3 regions of the Paenibacillus ihbetae genome follow, and region 2 is predicted to be linked to each of the others. Evidence: riboswitches for the same ligand, from Rfam matches in the RefSeq annotation. Region 2 holds a riboswitch; each other region holds the start of a gene.
What was found. A riboswitch is a leader RNA that binds a small molecule or an ion and turns the genes downstream of it on or off. The one in region 2 is predicted to bind ZMP and ZTP.
Positions count from the first base shown of each region.

Region 1: it holds a riboswitch for ZMP and ZTP, as region 2 does, so the genes downstream of both, rpiB (ribose 5-phosphate isomerase B) here and BBD41_RS26450 (bifunctional 5,10-methylenetetrahydrofolate dehydrogenase/5,10-methenyltetrahydrofolate cyclohydrolase) in region 2, are expected to answer to the same signal.
Region 3: it holds a riboswitch for ZMP and ZTP, as region 2 does, so the genes downstream of both, purT (formate-dependent phosphoribosylglycinamide formyltransferase) here and BBD41_RS26450 (bifunctional 5,10-methylenetetrahydrofolate dehydrogenase/5,10-methenyltetrahydrofolate cyclohydrolase) in region 2, are expected to answer to the same signal.

Region 1 is NZ_CP016809.1:3,725,429-3,730,394, reverse strand. Features, by position in the region: gene BBD41_RS16495 (serine hydroxymethyltransferase) at 1-999, opposite strand, end outside; gene BBD41_RS16490 (TIGR01440 family protein) at 1,283-1,867, opposite strand; gene rpiB (ribose 5-phosphate isomerase B) at 1,941-2,399, opposite strand; ZMP/ZTP riboswitch at 2,512-2,593, opposite strand; gene BBD41_RS16480 (low molecular weight protein arginine phosphatase) at 2,749-3,336, opposite strand; gene BBD41_RS16475 (manganese efflux pump MntP) at 3,520-4,083, opposite strand; gene BBD41_RS16470 (L-threonylcarbamoyladenylate synthase) at 4,172-4,966, opposite strand, start outside.
Region 2 is NZ_CP016809.1:5,884,651-5,889,616, reverse strand. Features, by position in the region: gene BBD41_RS26460 (cache domain-containing sensor histidine kinase) at 1-1,135, shown strand, start outside; gene BBD41_RS26455 (Cof-type HAD-IIB family hydrolase) at 1,216-2,016, opposite strand; gene BBD41_RS26450 (bifunctional 5,10-methylenetetrahydrofolate dehydrogenase/5,10-methenyltetrahydrofolate cyclohydrolase) at 2,292-3,140, opposite strand; ZMP/ZTP riboswitch at 3,211-3,290, opposite strand; gene BBD41_RS26445 (permease) at 3,442-4,452, shown strand; gene BBD41_RS26440 (TIGR03943 family putative permease subunit) at 4,484-4,966, shown strand, end outside.
Region 3 is NZ_CP016809.1:6,141,844-6,146,809, forward strand. Features, by position in the region: gene BBD41_RS27560 (YdcF family protein) at 1-86, shown strand, start outside; gene BBD41_RS27565 (ATP-binding protein) at 91-1,536, opposite strand; ZMP/ZTP riboswitch at 1,736-1,816, shown strand; gene purT (formate-dependent phosphoribosylglycinamide formyltransferase) at 1,882-3,042, shown strand; gene BBD41_RS27575 (MATE family efflux transporter) at 3,425-4,783, shown strand; gene BBD41_RS27580 (response regulator transcription factor) at 4,859-4,966, shown strand, end outside.

The DNA of each region.
Region 1 (4,966 bases), 2.2 Mb from region 2:
ATCCAGTACCTTCTCCGCATCCTTGCCGGTGATGTCCAGATTGCGCGTATCCACCAGCATCAGATGGTTATCCGTTCCGCCGGAAACGATGTTCAGGCCTTCCTCAATCAGCGTGTCGGCCAGCACCTTCGCATTGTTCACGACATTTTGAGCATAGGTCTTGAAGGACGGATCCAGCGCTTCGCCGAGAGCAACAGCCTTCGATGCGATGACATGCATCAGCGGTCCGCCCTGCGATCCCGGGAATACTGCCTTGTCAATCGCTTGCGCCCAAGCCTTTTTGCACAGGATCATGCCGCCGCGCGGTCCGCGGAGCGTCTTATGCGTCGTTGTGGTAACGAAATGCGCGTACGGAACCGGATTCGGGTGAAGACCAGCCGCAACAAGTCCTGCGATATGAGCCATGTCGACCATAAACAGCGCGCCGACATCGTTCGCGATCGCGGCCAGCTTCTCGAAATCAATGATGCGCGGATAGGCGCTGGCACCGGCAACGATCAGACGAGGGCGATGCTTGAACGCCGCTTTGCGGACTTCATCATAATCAATGAGGAACGTGTCTTCTTGAACGCCATAAGCGACGAAATTGTACAGCAGGCCGGAGGCATTGACCGGGCTTCCGTGCGTCAGGTGACCGCCATGGGCAAGGTTCATGCCAAGAACGGTATCGCCGGGCTTGAGCGCTGCGAGATACACCGCCATATTCGCCTGCGCGCCGGAGTGCGGCTGCACGTTGGCATGATCGGCGCCAAACAATTCCTTCGCCCGGTCGCGTGCGATATCCTCGACGATGTCCACACGCTCGCATCCGCCGTAGTAGCGTTTGCCAGGGTAGCCTTCCGCATATTTATTGGTGAGGACGGTGCCCATCGCTTCCATGACCGCTTCGCTGACAATGTTCTCCGATGCAATCAGCTCGATATTGCTGCGCTGGCGCTTCAGCTCCAGCTCCATCGCCTCAAGTACAGCAGGATCGTTCTTACGCAAATGTTCCATCATTATTTATATCCTCCTATGATCCAAAATCTTGCTTAAAATATTTTGTTTCCATATTACATAAGGCCAACGATCGAGCAGGGATGCGGGGCAAGTGCGTGAATTTTTTTCACAATCGCTGCTGCTCCCGGATTTTCTTCATCCTTGGAATGGGATCCAAGGCAGAATCGTTAACAAAGGCACACACGATCATGGAGTCGAAATCATTTCACTCTCCTGCCGGCATTTCCCTCTTCGTTAGTCCTACAAACAAGCAAACCAGATGTCGAGCCTCATTCCAAACGAATCAATTGCATGATCCGGAATCCGCATCCGGCACCTGACGATAAACGGCCCGCTCTCCGCCGATCAGCTTGGGCCGGGTATATGCGGCCGTAACCCGCGCCTCCCCGATGTACCGTTCGCTCGGCCTAAAAGGAACCGCGACGCTGCGAAGATGCATGCCGATCAGCGTCTCGCCGATGTCGATGCCCGCATGCGCCTGAATGGATTCCGCCAGGCAAGGCTGCTTCATGCTGCGGTAGGCGCTGGCTGCCATGGAGCCGCCGGCTCCCGGAATCGGCACAGCCGCCACTTCCGTCAAGTCAAGCCGCTCAAGCAGCTCGCGCTCGACGACCAGCGCTCGGTTCAGATGCTCGCAGCATTGGAAGGCCAGCGAGAATCCGTACTCCGCCTGAACCTCGGCAATGCCTTGAAGCAGCTGCTGCGCCGTCTCCAGCGCGCCGCCTGTTCCGATCCGCTTGCCTGCAACCTCGCTCGTGCTCACGCCGACGACCAGCACCTTGCCCGGTCCAAGCTTCGCCGTCTCGGCAAGCTCGCGGACGATGCGGGCGGTCTGCTCGTTTAAGGAAATGTTGGAAGCATCGCTCATGCCACAGTCCTCCCTTAATAGTCTCAACGTCGCTTCATGCCCTAAGTCCAGCGCCTTTCCGGAGAGAAACGTCCTATCCGTTCTTGAGGTAGCGTTCCTCGATCGCCTTGATCTTGTTGACGCGGCCGACATGACGCTCGCCGTGGCTAAACTCGGTTGTCAGCCAAGCATGGACGATTTCCGCGGCAAGGCCGGGGCCGACTACGCGTTCGCCGAGCGCGATCACATTGCTGTCGTTATGCTCGCGCGTTGCTTTGGCCGAGAACACATCATGCGTCAAGGCGCACCGGATTCCCGGCACCTTGTTCGCCGCAATGCTCATGCCGATGCCGGTCCCGCAGATCAGAATGCCGCGATCGGCTTCGCCGGACACGACCTTCTCGCATACCGGCAGCGCATAGTCCGGATAGTCGACGGAATCGGAGCAGCCGCAGCCGAGATCCTCCACCTCATGTCCAAGGCCGCGAATAACCTCCATGATTTCCTCTTTCAGGCGAATGCCCGCATGATCCGTGCCTAGTGCAATTTTCATCGATGAAACCCCCTCATATGTTCGCTTTCGCGTGATTAGCTTGTTTCATTATAACCCAAATATCCCGCAAAAGACGAAAAAAGAGCAGTCGGCGCACACGTAGTGCTCCAATGCTCTTTGCCCAGGCGACCGGCCGTATACTCCGGTGCTCCACCGTGGTTTCATCCACTTCGTCGCCAGTTACACCGGATCTATTGTTGTTTCCCCTACATCTTAAATCAATCGCCGAGGAAAGGCAAGCGGCTTTTTTTGCATCGCCTGCCTGCCGCGCCTTACCTTCCTATGTGTCCCGATGCTCAGGTCATCTGCTGTTCTCCCGCAGGTGCTTGGCGAATTCCCCGCAAAGCGATTATGCCAAACCGCCCGCATTCAGCTTGTCCAACAAACGAAACAATGCCGTCCGAATCTCGGCTGCGGTCGCTTCATACTCTTCCTTCGTGCCGCCGAACGGATCCGAGATATCAAAGCTCGGAATGCGCTGGCGAAGCTCGATCAGCCGTTCACGGTCCCTGTCGCTGACTTCTTGACCGAGGGATCGGGCCAGCTCAATCGATGCGTATAGACTGTCCTGCTCCTGCAGATCCGACAGTACCTTGCTGTCATCCTCAACATATTCCTTTAATGTATGCATTTTGTCAGCAGCGTGAGGAAACTGCCGAATGGCATATTGCTTATGCGATTGGGTCAGGGTCAGGACAAGATCGGCCCATTCCACGAGCTCCGAGGTGAGCGGCTTGGATACGAGCTCGTCCCGGATATCCTGATCCCGAAGCACGGATTCCGCATGATGGGATACCGGCATGCCTTCTATCGCCGATACGCCGGCGGATCGCACCTCCACCGGAATGCCCCGCTGCTTGGCCAGCTTGCGCAGCATCCCCTCGGCCATCGGACTGCGGCAGGTATTTCCGGTGCAGACAAACAGTATTTTTTTCACAGTCTTAAGGCTCCTCCCGTCAGTATTAGGTCCATACGGATATTGTATCAAATCCCATCACAAATTTCGCCAATTCGGTATTACTCGGAAAATGATTCCTTATAAGGTTGCGAGCCTTCCGATCAACAAGCCCCTGCATCCATCCCATATTCCATATCCGATTCGCCTTAACGGCCGTCCGTATTAAACAATAAACATCACGCCGAACACAACCAGAATAAGTCCTCCGAGCATCTCGCCGTACTCGCCCAGCTTGCTGCTGACCTGACGGCCCAGCATCAAACCGAGAATCGACATCAAGCCGCCGACAACGCCGAAGGTTACAACGATCAGCGTCACATCATGCACGAACATGCCAAGCGACAATCCGACCGAGAACGAATCAATGCTGACGCTAAGCGAGAACAACAGCATGCCCAGCAGCGCGGACGGATGGACGAGCCTGCCCTCGCCCCCGCGAAAGGCGTTGTGAATCATATGGCCCCCGAGCAGGACCAGCAGCCCGCCGGCGGCAAGCCCGGTAACCTGTCCCAGCAATAATCCGACATAACGGCCGGCAGACAGCCCCAGCAGGGGCATCAGCATATGAAACAGGCCGATCAGAAAGCTCATGCCCAGCATATGACGATAGCGCAGCCCGCCTCGCAAACCGACTCCGATGCCAAGCGAAAATGCATCTAGCCCAAGTGCAACCGCCATGAGCAGAATCGCCGCAAGCTGTCCCGATTGGACAGACGCCTCCAACATGCCCATTCCCCCAAGTCCCATGGTCTTGTACACCTTATGCGGACAAGGGATAAATGATGCCTAATCGGCCATCAAAAAAAGGCTGCGGTTAATGATCCACGTCGATCACACGATGCCCCGCCGCCTTCAGCAGCCGGTTCATCACCGCGGCGCCGAGGCCCTCTTCAGGACAGGCTTCCGCCAGAATGAAGGTGGCGCCGGCCTCGTCGAACCGGCGCAGGCCGGCGTACAGCCGGCGGGCCGCTTCCTCCGGCGCGGCCTGGCGGCCGAGCGGCACGGCCACGTCCGCGCGGTAGCGACCGATGTGCTCGTCGAACGACAGCACACCGGTCACCTCGCCGCGGCGGGCGGCGGCCTCAAGCTCGGCCGCGATGCGGGCCGCTACCGCGTCGGCGTCGCGGCCCTGCACCACGCACATCGCGCCCTTCGGCGCGTAGTGCGTGTACTTCATGCCCGGCGAGCGGGGCGCCGGGCTCTCCGCCTCCCCGGCGGCGCTTGTTAGCGCCGGGTCGAGGCGCACGCTTGCCGCTACCGCGGCAAGCTGCTCGGCCGTGACGCCGCCCGGGCGGAGCACCGTCACGGCACCGTCCTCGCCGGCTTGCACAACCGTCGACTCGACGCCGACCCCGGCAGGGCCGCCGTCAAGCACGCCGTCGATCGCGCCGGCCAAATCCTCCAGCACATGGCCCGCGAGCGTAGGGCTCGGCCGGCCGGAGCGGTTCGCGCTCGGCGCGGCCAGCGGGCATCCGGCTGCGCGGATCAGGGCGAGCGCAGCGGGGTGGTCGGGCATGCGAACCGCGACCGTGTCCAGCCCTGCCGTCACCCGGGGCGACACGGCACCCGGCTTCACAGGCAGCACCAGCGACAGCGGTCCCGGCCAGAA
Region 2 (4,966 bases):
TTCCAACAGCAGCCAGGATGAGCATCTAATCCAGCTGATCAACGGCCCTTTGTTTAACAAGGATCAGGATCATATGGTTCTGGAAACGAATGCCGGCGCCCGTTATATCGTGCAATCCCATGTGCTGCCCGAAATTGGAGGCAAAATTGTGACGGCTACGCCAATCAGCCTGCTGACTAAGGGGCTTCAGCCTTTGAAAACGAAGAGCTACATTCTGGTTGTGTTCATGCTGCTGATTATATCCATTCCATACAGTATTCTAATGATGAACTTATTAAAGCCGCTGTCCAAGCTCATGACCTTCATGAAACAATTAAAGACCGGAAACTTGAATGTGCTGCATTCAAAGGTCCGACTGGAAGGCTATGCGGAAATCGAAATGATCTCGAACGAATTCAATACGATGCTCCAGCGGATCAATGGTTTAACGAATCAGCTGGTTCAATCCGATACCCAACTGTATCAATCCGAGCTGGAGAAACAGCGGTTGCAGTACGCCTTTCTTCAGAGCCAGATCAATCCGCATTTTCTAAGCAATACGCTGGATACGATGAAAGGGATCGCCATTTCGCAGGGCAGCAGAGAAACGTATGAGATGGCGGGTGCCTTAAGCCGGATGCTCCGGTACAGCATCAAGGGAGGGGATGAGGTCAGTCTCGGGGAAGAGCTTCAAATCGTAAACGCGTATATCACCATCTATCAGATAAGGTTCTCCGGCCGCTTTACGTATGGACTGGTCTGCCCAGAGGAGTTTTTGCCCCTCCTCATACCCAAGATGATCATCCAGCCGATCGTGGAAAATGCGCTCACGCACGGTCTTGAAACCTTGGGTGAAGGCGGGGCAGTACATATCCATGTGCACACCAACGATAATGGGGATCTTGTTGTCATGGTAAAAGATAATGGGATTGGAATGTCATCTGAGCGGCTGGAGCAGCTTAACCATCTTCTCCATACTGAGGGCAAGGACTCGATATTGAACGGACATATCGGGGTGGCTAACGTTCATCACCGCATCCAATTCAAATACGGCAGCGCTTATGGATTAAGACTTAAGAGTGAAACGGGAAAAGGAACCGAGGTAACCCTCATCTTTCCTTGCATTCTTCCCAATGGTACGTCCGCAAATAAATAGGAGCCATGTACATGGCCCCTTCACAATCGGCATGCCTTTAATGCTCAGGCAGCCAAAGCGCATCTTGTCAACCGAAATGCTTACGCCATCACCTGCGGCTTTGGATCCAGCAGGCCCAGCATCTGAAGCCCGTGCCGGATGCCGTCCTCGCTTACGTCCTTGGTAACATGCCGGGCCGCGCGCTTGACGATGTCAGGCGCGTTCCCCATGGCTACGCCATGGCCGACATACGACAGCATCTCCAGATCATTCAAATAATCGCCAAAGGCGATGGTATCGGCAATCTCCATGCCCAGCGCCTGGATAAACTGCCGGATGCCTTCGGCTTTGGAGCCGCCGGCCGGAAGCACATCCGTGCCGTACGGACCCCAGCGGACTAGATCGAGTCTTCCTTCAAATCCGGACCGATAGGCCCCCTCTTCCTCCTCGGTACAAAACACAATAGCCTGGTAAATATCCCGCCCGAGATAATATTCGGGATCGTATTCCGGAATGGTCAGCTTCAGCTCGCCCCAGCTGGAATCGATGAACTTGTGGTGAGTCACGTTCATTTTCATCGCATCGCTTCCCGCATAAATGATCGGATGATCCAGCTGCACCGCCAGCTCGGTGAGCTGCTGCAACTGCTCCGGAGGCAGCGGGTTCCCGTATATCGGCTTGCCCTCGTGAACGACGTATTGCCCGTTCAGGGACACATAGGAATCAATGCCGAGCAGCTCGCGGATGTCCTGGAAATGATAGGGAGCGCGACCAGTCGCGATCGCGACTTCATGCCCGTTGTCTTTTAATTGCTGAATGGATTCCAGTGTCGACTCCGGGACTCGCTTGTCATGATCGAGCAGCGTTCCGTCGATGTCAAAGAAGATCAATTTTTTATTCATTAGCCCTCGCTCCTCTTTTCATTAGCTGATGGGTGTATTGTAAATGATGAAAAGCATTTCAGAGCAAGCAACAATTTATATCCTGTGATTGTCCAACCGTGCGAATCCTTTGGTTTTTAACCGTATCTTGGTGACCCAAACCTCGTGAAAGACAGTCCGTACAAGGGCTTACAAGCCCATAGCCGGAAAGGGAAGTCTTCCTCTCTGCCTCCAATTCTATTATAAAAACCGAGCCTTCAAAAGGACCCGGTTCATTTGCATTGCATTATCCATGTTTAGGACTTCAGTGTTCTTTCGGCCGCCTCAACCGTATGCTTCAGCAGCGTGGCAATTGTTACCGGCCCGACGCCTGCCGGAACCGGCGTGATCGCGGACGCGCGCTCCGCACAAGCCTCATAATCGACATCTCCGATATTGCCTTCGTTATAGCCGGCGTCAAGCACCACAGCGCCCGGCTTGATCCACTCGCCTTGAATGAACTTGGGCTTGCCGACCGCAGCAACGACAATATCACCTTGCGCGACGATGTCGCCTAGATGGTTCGTTTTGGAGTGGCAGATCGTCACTGTAGCGTTGCGGTTTAGCAGCATCATCGAGACCGGCTTGCCGAGGATCGGGCTCCGGCCGATAACCACGGCATGCTTGCCTTCGATTGGAAGCTTGTAATAATCCATAATCGCGATAATCGCTGCCGGGGTGCAGGACGGATAGTCCGCGAACCCGAACGCATTTTGCGAAAAGCCGAGCGTGGTCACGCCGTCCACATCCTTTTCGATCGCGATCGCATCGAATGCCGCTCTTTCATCAATATGATGCGGAACCGGATGCTGGAGCAGAATGCCGTGCACCGCGGAATCCTCATTCAGCTCGCGAATGGCCGCAATGAGCTCCTCGGTCGTCGTCGACGCCTTCAGCTCGATTTTCCGGGATTCGATTCCCAGTCGCCGGCACGCATTGCCCTTCATTCGCACATAGGTTGCCGAGGCCGGATCATCCCCGACGAGGATCGTCGCCAAGCAAGGAGTAACTCCCTTGGCTTTGAGCTGCTCGACCTTAACGGCCAGCTTGGCCTTAAGATCATCCGATACCGCTTTTCCATCCAAAATCAACGTTTCTGTACTCATGTTCAACCCGCTCCTTCGCCATTGTTAGTCAATAAAACATAAAGAGGCAAGGCGACATGATCGTCTCCTTACCTCTTGCCCAGGCGTACGGCATATGAAACTATGCGCTCCCTCTTGGTACCCCAAGCTACGCCAGTAACGCACAGTCAACGTACTACTACTATACCATGAGCGAGCGGGAGTACGCCATAGCTTCGAATGGAAAGAGTTATTCGTAATTCTTTTGATTAAAATGGAAAGTTGTCTATCGTCCAAGCATAGAATGTCCTCGTAGATGATTTTTTTTCGTCAGGAGGCCCGCATGAAAATTCCGGCTTTATTCAAATGGCTGCCGTTCTTTCTTCCGCTGCTCTTTCTGTTCCCGGCTCTCATGACGATGCCTAGGAGCGGGCTCGCCCTGCTGGGCAGTACCGAAGTGCAGCAGCTCAAAACCGTATTCATCGGCATTTTCCTTGAGGCCCTGCCGTTCGTGCTGCTCGGGGTGTTGATTTCTTCGCTGCTGCAAATCTTTGTCAAGGAAGAATGGGTTCGCCGACTAATGCCGAAGCATCCGGTGCCCGGCGTCTTGTTCGCCTCCCTGCTCGGGATGATCCTTCCGGTCTGCGAATGCGGCATGATTCCTGTCGTGCGCCGGCTCATGTTAAAAGGCATGCCGGCTTATGTCGGGATCACCTTTCTTCTTAGCGGCCCGATCCTGAATCCGGTGGTGCTTGCCGCGACGATGATGGCATTCCGTTCGCATCCCGAGATCACGATCGGACGAATGGGACTGGCCTTCATGATTGCCGTCACGATTGGGTTGCTCGTATTTGCTTTCGTGAAGAATAACCCGCTTAAGCGCTCCTTCCAAGATTTCACGGCCGGGTCCGAAGCCGCCGGAAGCCGGCCATCCCACGCACACAGCAAAACTTGGCGTAGCCTTTTTGTTCATGCCGGCGACGAAATGGTGGATATGGGCAAATATTTGGTGCTCGGAGCCTTCGTTACGGCCTGCATTCAAGCGTTTATTCCGCGGGAGGAGCTGCTTTCGCTTGCGAACGGTCCGCTGTCCTCCTATCTGTTCATGATGGGACTGGCATTTGTCCTCTCGCTCTGCTCAACGTCGGATGCATTCGTCGCGTCGGCTTTTACGCATACCTTTACCGTGGGCCCTCTCGTGTCCTTTCTCGTGCTTGGCCCGATGCTCGATTTCAAAACGCTGCTCATGCTATCCGCCGCATTTAAGACGAAATTCGTCATCGGACTAAGCATTGTCATCGTCATGCTCGTATTTGTCGGTTCCCTGATCGTGAATATTTTCCTTGGCGGATAATCCTTGAACAAAAAGGAGGCGAGCCCTTGCCATGAACCGTTCATCGGCGGTCACGCGGGTCCATTATGCCATGCGTGCGCTGCTATTGGCTGCTCTTGCTATTTATATCATGCACTTGAATGAATCGAATCTGCTTGAATACTACCTGGCTCCGCAGATGCAGAAACTTCTGCTGCTCTGTCCGGTTCCGCTTCTGTTCATCGCCTTCGGCATGGTATACCATGCCGTCATGGGCGACGCCGGCGACGTATGCGATTGCGAGCACCCTCATCCCCGGGGCGTGGTCCGAAATATGACGGTATATGGTTTGTTCGCCCTGCCTTTGTTCTTCGGTCTGCTGGTGCCCGATCAGCCTCTCGCGAGCAGCATGGCTGCCAAGAAGGGCATGGTGTACACCTATCCGAATCCGGATGTCCGGACCGGCTCCGGTTCGGAAGACGTACCCGAAGATACCGGTACCGCTGATGGCGTCGGCAAACCCAACCCCGCCGGTAATGAAAATGCTCCTGTCGAT
Region 3 (4,966 bases), 260 kb from region 2:
ACCGAACCCTCCGAAGTAAGATTCCTTTTCTTCTTAGGGAAATGTTTTATTACACGGGTTATGTAGTGCTGTCACCTTTTCGCTGATTAATCACAATACGGGCAGCTGAATCGTAAAGCTGGTCCCCCGTTCCGGAGAGCTCTTCACATCAATCGATCCGCCGTGATTATGGACGATGTTTTTCGTGATCATATACCCGAGCCCGGTTCCGCTGTCCTTCGTTGTATAGAAGGGTTGTCCCAATGACTTGATCTGCTCCGGCGTCATGCCAATGCCATCATCCTGGACGATGATGCGGACATCGCTGTCACTTTGGTGGATGGAGAGTGTAATCGTTCCTCCTTGATCCATCGCCTCCATGGCGTTCTTCAGCAGATTGATGAATACCTGCTTCAGTTGATTCGTTTCCCCGTGAACGTACACGGGCTCGGCCGGGTAACGCGGGATGATCTCGATATTGTTCATCGCGGCCTGGACCTTCATCAGGGTAACGATTTGTTCGATGATGTCGAGCACGTCAAGCGGCTTGCTGACATGGGCGATTTCAGGCTTGGACAGCACCAGCAGCTCATTGACGATCAGCTCAATCCGTTTGAGCTCCGATTCGATGATATCAAAATAAAGCTTATTGCTCTTCTCCGAAGTACGAAGAAGCTTGATAAACCCGTTAATCGACGTTAGCGGATTACGGATCTCATGTGCGATGCCAGCAGCCAATTGTCCTGCCGTCGTCAGCTTCTCGGACTGCATGATGCGATCCTCCTCCATTTTCTGCTCGGTTATATCTTTGAATATACTAAGCGCCGCCTTCTCTCCTTGATAGGTCGTGATGAGCGTGAAACCGGAGACGATTTTCTGTTGTCCGTCGAAACAATTGATCAGGTATGTAACAGGCCCGATTTCCCGATATTTCGCGTAACGCGTCCTTCGCCTTGCAAGCTTATGATGCGAGGAAGGATCTACGACGACATCGGTTGAAATTCCGATCACGTCAGCGGCATCCGAGGCATGAAGCAGCCGCAGCGTAGCCTGATTAACGTACTGGACAATTCCGTTCTTTGTAATGAACGCGGATAGCGGGAGCTCCTCCAGCAGTTCCAGGAAGCCATCCTCCCTCTCAGACAGTTTCATTTCCTTCTGTACAAGCTGTTCCTCCAGCTCGTAAACAGGTGTCAGATCCTCAAATTGGACCAAGCAATGGCGGATCGGCGCTGGCGCTTCAGCGGACGCCGAGAAGTGAAGCTTCAAGTGCAGATTCCGTCCCTCAGGATGTTCGTATTTCACATCAACGTGGAGTGCCGTCATCGGGGAAGGCTCCAATCGACCATCTGCTGCCTTTTGCCTGATCACTTCCAGAATTCCTCCGTCGTTTAACGCTCTGAACGTTCCATCCATTACTTCTTGTTTGGAACAGCCTAATAACTCGCACAAAGCTGCATTGACTTGAAGCACTTCTCCTTCCATTGAAACGATCGCCATTCCCATGATAGCGTGTTCAAAAGCAAAATCCTGATAAGGGACAGAATAGGGGAGCACAGCAAGTCTCCTTTCTATTGACTGTATGGTTTGATTACCCCCTATTATATGTTCAGGATGCGCTTTCATCAACGACAGGAGCGAATAGAATAGGAGAGTCGGTCCATGAACGGATAGACAATGGGGCTCTCCTGTAATCACCGGGGCCGCCATATTGCATTCATGCTCAATATTCAGTATGATTTAGCTGACAATGCATAGGTCGATGTGTGACTGGCGCGACATGGGGAACCATGAGGGAGCACATGGATGACGACAGCCGTACGCCTGGGCAGAGGTAAGGGAAGTTTATTTTCCTTTACCTCTTTTTTAATATTTTTATCTTGAAAAGGGGAATGGACAACGATGTATAAAACGAAAAAAATGCTGCTGCTGGGATCCGGGGAACTCGGAAAGGAAGTCATTATCGAAGCGCAGCGATTAGGCGTGGAAACCGTGGCGGTTGACCGATATGCCGACGCGCCTGCTATGCACGTCGCACATCGCAATTACGTAATCGACATGCTCGACGGCGCCAAGCTCCGGGAGGTCATTGAGCGGGAACAGCCAGATCTGATCGTTCCCGAGATCGAGGCCCTGGCCACATCCGAGCTGGTAAAGCTGGAGGAGGAAGGCTTCCGCGTCATCCCTACCGCAAGAGCGGCCAAGCTGACGATGGACCGGGAGGGCATCCGCAGGCTTGCCTCGGAGAAACTCGGATTGCCGACGGCCAGATATCGCTTCGCGGACAACTATGAACAATTCGAGGTTGCGGTAAGGGATATGGGCTTTCCGTGCGTCATTAAGCCGCTTATGAGCTCTTCGGGAAAAGGCCAGAGCGTGTGCCGATCGGAGAGCGACATCCAAGCATGCTGGAATATCGCAATGGAAGGGGGGCGCGTACAGAACGGCCGGGTGATCATTGAGGAGTTCATCACCTTCCAATCGGAAATCACGCTGCTAACGGTTCGTTCGGTGAGCGGGACGAGCTTCTGTCCGCCGATCGGACATGTGCAGGAAAGCGGTGACTATATCGAATCCTGGCAGCCTCATCCGATATCCGAGCTGCAGATGAAGGAAGCCGAGCGCATCGCAAGGGCCATTACCGATGAATTGGGCGGCTTCGGCTTGTTCGGCGTCGAGCTGTTTCTGACCGAGGACCAAGTGTATTTCAGTGAGGTATCGCCGCGCCCGCACGATACCGGATTGGTTACGCTGGTCACGCAAAATCTCTCCGAATTTGCGCTTCATGTCCGGGCTATCCTTGGTTACCCGATCCCGGAAATCGAGCTGATGACCCCGGGTGCCAGCCGGCCACTGAAAGCACCGGTGGAGCTGGATAATTATGTGATAACGGGTGCCGAGCAGGCGCTCTCGGTTCCGAACACCCAGCTTCGTCTATTCGGCAAACCTGTTACTAAGGCCGGCAGAAGAGTGGCGGTGGCCTTGTCGACCGCAGGTGAGGTGGAAGAAGCGCGATCCCGTGCCAAGCAGGCATTGGACAAGCTTGCGGTGGAAGAAGGATAACGGCAGCGATAACCGAGTTCGGGAGTGCGTCTTGTTCGCTTAACCTTGGTATCAATGGCTCTTGAAGAATAGAATAGGGTTCTTAGCGAGAGGTCAGCCGGTTTGCATCCGGCTGGCCTTTTTTTCATAAGAGAATAACGATAGATCCATATGTCCTACATGCGATCTGACGATCGGCTACGCATCCCATGGAAATTATTTAGATTTTGAACATAAACCTGCATCACATTTGCCGTTGTTCATGATAAGATACACAAGAAAACGGCATTCGTGCTGCGGACGGACCAATCGCCGCTGGAGTGATCTAACATGCAGTCCGAAACCATACATATTAGAAACAAGATGTTGAATGACGACTATCACATCATAGGAGATGCGCGCAATGAAAGATATGACACAAGGCAGTCCGATTAAACTGATCATCATGTTCACGATCCCGCTGTTAATCGGCAATCTGTTTCAGCAATTCTACAACATGGCCGATACGCTCATTGTCGGGCGCACGATCGGCGTGAACGCACTGGCGGCTGTCGGATCGACCGGAAGCATTATGTTTTTTATTATCGGATTTGCGCAAGGCTTGACGGCCGGCCTTTCCATCATAACTGCCCAGAGGTTCGGGGCTAAGGATATCGCAGGCGTGCGTAAAAGCGTCGGTACGAGCTTTTGGATCAGTATCGTTTTTACCATCGTCCTGACCATCCTTAGTGTCGTGTTTACGAAGCCGGCCCTCGTCATGATGAATACGCCGGTTGAAATATTGGATGATGCTTATTCGTATCTGATCGTAATCAATGCAGGTGTCGGTGCGGCAGTGCTATTCAACCTGCTGGCCAACCTGCTTCGGGCGCTTGGGGACAGCCGGACTCCGTTATTATTTCTGGTGATCGCCAGCATTTTGAATATTTTGCTGGATCTAGTGTTTATTCTTGTCTTTAAGATGGGCGTAGCCGGGGCAGGGCTTGCTACCGTCATCTCGCAGCTGTTCTCCTGCCTGCTCTGCCTGATCTATATCCATAAAAAGGTTCCGCTGCTGCAGTTCAAAACGGCCGACTGGTCGATCGATTGGGCGTTTATCGGTCAGCATATGCGGGTGGGATTCCCGATGGGCTTCCAGGCCTCGATCATCGCGATCGGCGCGATTATTCTTCAAATTACGCTGAACGGGCTCGGTGCAATGGCGGTTGCGGCTTACACAGCGGCCCAGAAAATCGACATGCTCGCAACCCAGCCGATGAACTCCTTCGGCGTTACGATGGCAACCTTTGCGGCGCAAAATTTCGGGGCAAACCGGATCGACCGGATTCGGCTCGGCGTCAAGCAATGCATTTTGCTTTCGGGATCGTTCAGCATCCTGGTGGGGGCACTTGTTCTTTTTGCAGGCCCGTCCGCCGTCTCGTTGTTTGTCGGTCAGGGACAGGAGCAGCTGCTTGATCTCAGCGGGCAATACTTCTTAGCGAACGGAACAACCTACTTGCTCTTGTCGTTGCTGTTCATATACAGGTTTTCGCTGCAAGGACTGGGCCAGAGCTTCATCCCTACAGTCGCCGGCATTATGGAGCTGATCATGCGGGTCGTTGCCGCCATGTTCTTGTCGGCGCTGATCGGATTCCCCGGGGCATGTCTTGCCAATCCGCTGGCTTGGCTGGGTGCGCTTATTCCGCTTGGAACCGCGTATTATTGGAGCATGAAAAAGCTGAGCAGACCCGATCAGCCCGCTCCGATCCCGGTTCAGACGTGACGGAATACCCCGGTCAACCTAAAATAGTAGAACACTTAAATCTTGAAATTTTATTTCCAGCAAGGAGAGACGGGAATGAGGACGATTTTGATCATCGACGATGAGCCGAATATCCGGGAAGTTCTTGTGTCGTATCTCCAAAGAGAACAGTACCGGACGCTGGAGGCGGCAGATGGTAAAGAA